2 regions of the Breoghania sp. JC706 genome follow, and region 2 is predicted to be linked to the other one. Evidence: predicted binding sites of a transcription regulator. Region 2 holds the regulator's gene; the other holds the start of a gene.
What was found. The regulator LexA, encoded in region 2, represses DNA repair genes until DNA is damaged. The targets are predictions, from matches to a motif close to TGTTCNNNNTGTGTTCNG.

Region 1 (3,493 bases), on a different contig from region 2:
CTTGGCGATGGGCAGGCAGTAGAAGTGGGGGCGGATCCCGCCGCGGAAGATGTCGTTGCGATTGATGAGCAGATGCTGGGGCGTAATCGTCGCGGCGACGTTCTCGCCCGTACCGCTCACGAATGAGGCGCCCTCCTCCGTCGTGATGTGCTCCATGACGATGCGCAGCGCCGGAAAATCGCGGATCAACGGCGCCAGCACCCGCTCGATGAACACGGCTTCGCGATCGAAGATATCGACGTCCGGATCAACGACCTCGCCATGCACCAGAAGCGGAATGCCCGCCTCCTGCATCGCCTCAAGCACCTTGTGCACGCGCTTGAAATCCTTGACCCCGGCATCGGAATTGGTCGTCGCGCCGGCCGGATAGAGCTTCACCGCCGTCAGCTCTCCGCTCGCCGTGCCATTCCTTATGTCGGCGGGATCGGTCGTCTCGGTGAGATAGAGCGTCATCAGCGGACGGAATCCGCTTCCCTTGGGCACCGCGGCTTCGATACGTCCGCGATAGGCGCGCAGATCATCGAGATCGCGCACCGGCGGCACAAGGTTCGGCATGATGATGGCGCGGCCGAAGAGCCTGGCGCTGATCGGCAGGACGGCCTTCAGCATCTCGCCGTCGCGCACGTGAAGATGCCAGTCGTCGGGGCGGATGATTTCGATGCGGTCGATCATTGCAGTCTTCCTTTGCGCCTCTCGCGCCGCCTGGGCATGCGGAACCGACATGCTTTGAGCAAACCGGCGCGGGCCTGTCCAGCCTTGTCCGCACGATAACCGTCAGAATCGGCAGCCAAAACGGCGGCAGACCGTGCGTCACGCAACGAATTGCACAAGATACGAGAGGCCCGATACGAAAGGCCCGGCGGTGAGCGGAACCGAAGCGCTCAGGCCTTCCACTTGATCGAGCAGCCGATGGAGGGCACCTGATCCTGCGGCCCCTCTCCCGTCGCCGCGACCAGGCGCATCGCTTCCAGAAGTTCGCGCGGCGCTCCCGGGCTTGGCTCGCCCGTGCGCCCATCGTCCAGCCGACCGCGATATTGCAGCGATCCATCGGCGGCGAAGCCGAAATAATCCGGCGTGCAGACCGCCCCATAGGCCTTGGCGATCAGCTGGTCCTCGTCGTGGAGATAGGGGAAGGGAAAGCTGTGCTCGGCGGCGAAGGCGGCCATCTTGGAAAAACTGTCGTCTGGATAGGCGTCCGCATCGTTGGAGCAGATAGCGGCAAATCCGATTCCGTCGCCCTCAAGCGTCCGTGCATCCGCCACAAGGCGGCCGATCACCGCCTTGACATAAGGACAATGGTTGCAGATGAAGACGATGACCGTTCCCCTCGCACCGGCAATGTCGGTGAAGGTGTAGGTTCTGCCGTCGGTCGCCGGCAGACGGAAATCAACCGCATGCCAGTTCCGGTCAAGCGTGGTCGGCGGTTGTGCGGCCATGGTGTCCTCCGCATGTCCATTGCGCAGTGCAGCACCGGAAGTCTGCCTGCGACAGATGACGGCGACAAGACCCTTTTCGGGTGAGAACGCCTGAGGGAACGAGCAAGTCCGCAGTGATCGCACTGGTGTTGCCGATGCCGAATTGCCAGAATTCCTGCTGATTCGGGAAGGCGGCGGCGGGGCGCCACGTCAGACGAAACAAATCGGGTACGAAAGAACGAATGGCAGGCAAGGACGATCTGTTCGCGCAGCTGGAGGACGAGGTTTCGGCGATGAAGGCCCGGCGCAAGCGCGCGCCGGCAGCCGCACCGGCCGCCGCAGCCCCCTCGACCGCAGCTCCCGCGGCCGCCGATAGCGCACCCCGCACCTCCGATCGCGCGCCGAAGCAGACCCCGCCCCTGCGGGCCGTCCCCGGCGCGGACGAGGCCTACACGGCCGCCGACATCGAGGTGCTGGAGGGGCTGGAACCGGTCCGCAGGCGTCCCGGCATGTATATCGGCGGCACCGACGAACGTGCGCTGCACCACCTTTTTGCGGAAGTCATCGACAATTCGATGGACGAGGCGGTCGCCGGCCACGCCACCTGGATCGACGTGCGCCTGGAGGAGGACGGCATGCTGACCGTGACCGACAACGGCCGCGGCATCCCCGTCGACCCGCACCCGAAATTCAAGGACAAGTCGGCGCTCGAAGTCATCATGACGACGCTGCATGCCGGCGGCAAGTTCGACAGCAAGGTGTACGAGACTTCCGGCGGCCTGCACGGCGTCGGCGTCTCCGTCGTCAATGCGCTGTCCGAAGTGCTCGAGGTCGAGGTCGCGCGCTCGCGCAAGCTCTACCGCCAGCGGTTCGCCCGCGGCATCGCGCAGGGGCCGCTGGAGCCTCTGGGCGATATCCAGAACCGGCGCGGCACAACCGTGCGGTTTCGTCCCGATCCGCAGATCTTCGGCGCGAGCGCGAAGTTCAAGCCCTCCACGCTGTTCAAGATGGCCCGTTCCAAGGCCTATCTGTTCGGCGGCGTGGAGATCCGCTGGCGCTGCGCGGAAAGCCTTCTCACCGAGAAGAACGCCCCGCCGGCCGAAGCCTCGTTCCATTTTCCCGGCGGCCTCAAGGACTTCCTCGACGAGACGCTGAGCGGCGAGAAGCGCGTCGCCGACGAGATCTTCGCGGGCAAGACGTCCAAGACCGGCAGTCACGGATCGGTGGAATGGGCGGTGGCGTGGTTTGCCGGCGATGGCTTCCTGCATTCCTACTGCAATACGGTGCCGACGCCTGAGGGGGGCACGCACGAAGCCGGCCTTCGTCTGGCGCTTTTGCGCGGGCTCAAGGCCTATGGCGAGCTTGTCGGCAACAAGCGCGCCGCCCAGATCACCGGCGACGACGTGCTGACTTCTGCCGGCGGCATGCTCTCCGTCTTCATCCGGGAGCCGGAATTCGTCGGCCAGACAAAGGACAAGCTGTCGACCGGCGAGGCGAGCCGCATCGTCGAGAACGCGGTGCGCGATGCCTTCGACCACTGGCTGACGGCCTCGCCGCACCAGGCGGACAAACTGCTGGAATGGGTGATCGACCGGGCCGAGGAACGCCTCCGGCGGCGCCAGGAAAAGGACGTGGCGCGCAAGACCGCCGTGCGCAAGCTGCGCCTGCCCGGCAAGCTCGCCGATTGCTCCACCTCCTCAGCGGCGGGCACGGAGATCTTCATCGTTGAGGGCGACTCGGCCGGCGGCTCTGCCAAGCAGGCGCGCAACCGCGCGAGCCAGGCGATCCTTCCCCTTCGCGGCAAGATCCTCAACGTCGCCAACGCGGGCCGCGAGAAACTGGCGGCCAACCAGCAGCTTGCCGATCTGATGCAGGCGCTGGGCGTGGGCACGCGCAACAATTACCGCGACGAAGACCTTCGCTACGAGCGCGTGATCGTCATGACCGACGCCGATGTCGACGGCGCCCACATCGCCTCACTGCTGATCACGTTCTTCTACCGGGAAATGCCGAAACTGATCGAGAACGGCCACCTCTATCTGGCTGTTCCGCCTCTCTACCGCATCGCACAAGGCGAC
Region 2 (3,493 bases):
GTAGCTCCGGCTGACCGAGGATGCCCAGGATTTCGACATGAACGTAATGACGCGCCCCGACGAACTCATCGCGCACGCGCCTGCCAACACCTACGTGCAGACGGTCACGGAAGTCACCCATTACACCGAGCGCCTCTTCCGTTTTCGCATGACGCGTCCGGCCGAATTCCGCTTCCGTTCAGGCGAATTCGTGATGATCGGGCTGATGATCGACGGCAAGCCGCTGTTTCGCGCCTATTCCATCGCCAGCCCCGCCTGGGGCGAGGAGCTCGAGTTCTTCTCCATCAAGGTGCCCGACGGGCCTCTGACCTCGCATCTTCAGAACATCAAGGTGGGCGATGCCGTCTTGATGAAGAAGAAGCCCACCGGCACGCTCGTCAACGATGCGCTCATTCCCGGCAAGCGGCTCTACATGTTTTCCACCGGCACCGGGATTGCCCCCTTTGCAAGCCTTATCCGCGAGCCGGAGACCTACGAGAAATTCGACGAGCTGATCCTGACCCACACATGCCGCGAAGTGGCGGAGCTGAAGTACGGTCTCGATCTTGTCGAGGAAATCCGCAATGACGAGATGCTGCGGGAGGTCCTGGATCCTTCCAAGCTGCGCCACTACACCTCCGTGACACGCGAGGATTATCCTTTCCGCGGCCGCATCACGGACCTTATCGCGAGCGGCAAGCTCTTCACCGACCTCGGCGTGCCGCCGCTCGACCCGGCCACGGATCGGGGCATGATCTGCGGCTCTATGGCGATGCTCAAGGATACCAAAGTCCTTCTGGAAAAGGCCGGATTGACCGAAGGCGCCAACAACCGTCCCGCGGAATTCGTCATCGAGCGCGCCTTTGCCGATTGAAGAATCAATGAATTGGAACCTTGAGGCCGGAGCAGCAATGCTTCGGCCTTTTTCGTCTGCGTCACCGTACTGGAAGGAGCGCACGCCAGCGACGACACGTGCCATTTCGAGCCCCTGAACGGGACGTGATCGACCGGCAACGAACGCGCGATACCTACCTGTTTTCAAGTCCTTAAGCGCATACGCGCAAGCAAATTCCAGATCGCGCGACAACTGGGTTCGCGCGCCCGGTTGCCACACCACGGATGGTTAACTCGCCCTTAACCCTTGCGGAACACATATAGAACGTGTAACGTGCCGTTCGCGTTTTGTACCAATACGGTTGCAAGCGAAGGACCCCATGCTGACGCGCAAGCAATTCGAACTTTTGATGTTCATCCACGAGCGCCTGAAGGAAACGGGCGTTCCGCCGTCCTTCGACGAAATGAAGGATGCGCTCGACCTCAGGTCGAAATCGGGGATCCACCGTCTCATCACCGCTCTGGAAGAGCGCGGCTTCATCCGCCGCCTCCCCAACAGGGCGCGCGCTCTCGAGGTGGTACGGCTGCCGGATTCGGTTTCGCCAAGCTTTGCGGCCCAGCGCGGACGCGGGTTTTCGCCAAGCGTCATCGAAGGCTCCCTCGGCCGCACGCCAAAGGCTGTCGCGCCCCCCGCCTCGCAGAGCAGTGACGAGGCGGCCGACGTCGCCACCATCCCCGTCATGGGCCGCATTGCGGCAGGCGTTCCGATTTCGGCGATTGAAACGCACAGCCATTCGATCTCGGTTCCCTTCGACATGCTTGGAAACGGGGACCATTTCGCGCTTGAGGTGCGAGGCGACTCCATGATCGAAGCCGGCATTCTCGACGGCGATACCGTTGTCATCAGGCGCGGCGAAACCGCCGAAAACGGAGACATCGTTGTCGCCCTGATCGACGACGAGGAAGCAACGCTGAAGCGCCTGCGCCGCAAGGGCGCCTCCATTGCGCTTGAGGCGGCCAACCCGGCTTACGAGACGCGCATTTTCGGCCCCGACCGCGTGCGGATCCAGGGGAAACTCGCCGCTCTTTTCCGGCGGTACTAGATCGATTTTGGTCCTGGCGCTCCGGCACGGACGACAGGAAAGGGACTTCATAACAGGAACTTGAAGCATTTTGCGGTGTGATTGATTCAGTCTGACAAGACCGCGCCCGTGCGGCAGGTCATCGACTGCCGGGCATTTGCCCTGATAGGCTGTCGCTTGGATGCCGTTGCTTGGACACTGACAGGTTTCGGAAAATCCCGGCCGATCAGGTCGGTTTCGGAATGAGCCGACGCCTTTGCCGTCCTTATTGGGGGCATTCGTCTATCGCGATTGTTCGCCCTGCTGTGCTGGCGTGGATTGCCAGGGCCGGCCGGCCGGATTTCGCGCGGTGACGAGGCGGCGAAGCCATCCCCGACGTGCCGCTGGTTCTGATGACGACGCCTTGCGACCGAGATAGAGCGCGACAGCCCCGTGAGCGGCGAGATAGTTTTTGTCGAAGACAAGTGCCTGTTCTTTGCAATCATCCGGGGCGGTGAGATGGCTAACGATCACATCGGCGCGCAGACAGTCTTCGGCGAAGGCATCCGGCCGGCTGACGCGCGAAAGAATAATCGAGATGCGTTCGCCGGAGCCTCCCGACCGGTCCTTCCGCGATAAGGGCTCCGATGCGATCGGCGCCGATGCGATCGTCGAAGGTGCAACTCCCGCGCCTGCGTTTGCGGTGCGCTTCGGGGTGCCGGCATGTGTCGGGGTGGCGGCATGCTGCGCCTCTCTTTCAGCCGCAGGCGCCCCGGCGGGGACGGGTTCCGCGGTAGCGAAACTGCGAACGGGCGATTTGATGCGCCACGCAAACTGACCTGTACCGGCGGGAGATTTGTCTGCCACCGCGGAGAAAGCCATCGATGGAGAAGCAGTCATTTCCGATGCTGTCCGCGAGGCAACCGCGAGTTTCTCGCCAAAGCGGCGACCGGCGATGATATCCGCGCCGGGTGTCTCGCGTTGCGATACCGCTTCAACAGGAGGGAGGGCTGCTTTGATAATGCAAGCTTTTTCATCGCAATTCATGACGCCGGAGCCGGCTTTTCGCTCTGCAAGGGCCGCTGCATCGCCGTCCGCACGCAACCAGATCTCCGCCTCAAATTTGCCGCCCGAACCAAGCGCAACCGCCAGCGGACCTTGCTGCGTGCGCACCGCGACGGTTCGCCCGTCCTCGCTGACGAGTATGTCCGGTCGCTGGTACGCGAAAGCGACGACGACGGCTGCAGCAATGGGGAGGATGCCAAGAAGGCGCCAGCGGCTTGTCCAAAGGGCCAGCCACAAGAGCCCTGCCACCGAAAGGATGGCCGGGGCATCGCCAATGGCGCCGACGACACCGCTTCCCGGCGTCCATTCGGCGATCTTGGCCGCGATCGCCAGCATCCCGTCGATGCCAAGCCCCATCGGTTGGAGCGCGAGCGGATCAAGACCAAACGGCATGGCCAGGACGGTCGCGACGGCGAACGGCATGATCAGAAGACTGACAAGAGGCATCGCCGCCATGTTCGCCAGAAGCCCAAGAGGGCTGGCGCGATGGAAGTGACTGAGCGCAATGGGCCCGGTTGCGAATCCGGCAATAAGCGAAGTCATAGCAAGGCCGC

Region 1: the regulator LexA is predicted to act here: its motif matches at 1,631-1,648, upstream of parE (DNA topoisomerase IV subunit B).

The regions. Positions count from the first base shown of each region.
Region 1 covers NZ_JBANCG010000011.1:13,294-16,786, forward strand. The annotation lists gene pyrC (dihydroorotase) at 1-669, opposite strand, end outside; gene V2L18_RS20200 (thioredoxin family protein) at 882-1,436, opposite strand; gene parE (DNA topoisomerase IV subunit B) at 1,658-3,493, shown strand, end outside.
Region 2 covers NZ_JBANCG010000005.1:407,280-410,772, forward strand. The annotation lists gene V2L18_RS12870 (ferredoxin--NADP reductase) at 38-853, shown strand; gene lexA (transcriptional repressor LexA) at 1,194-1,916, shown strand; gene V2L18_RS12880 (ComEC/Rec2 family competence protein) at 2,178-3,493, opposite strand, start outside.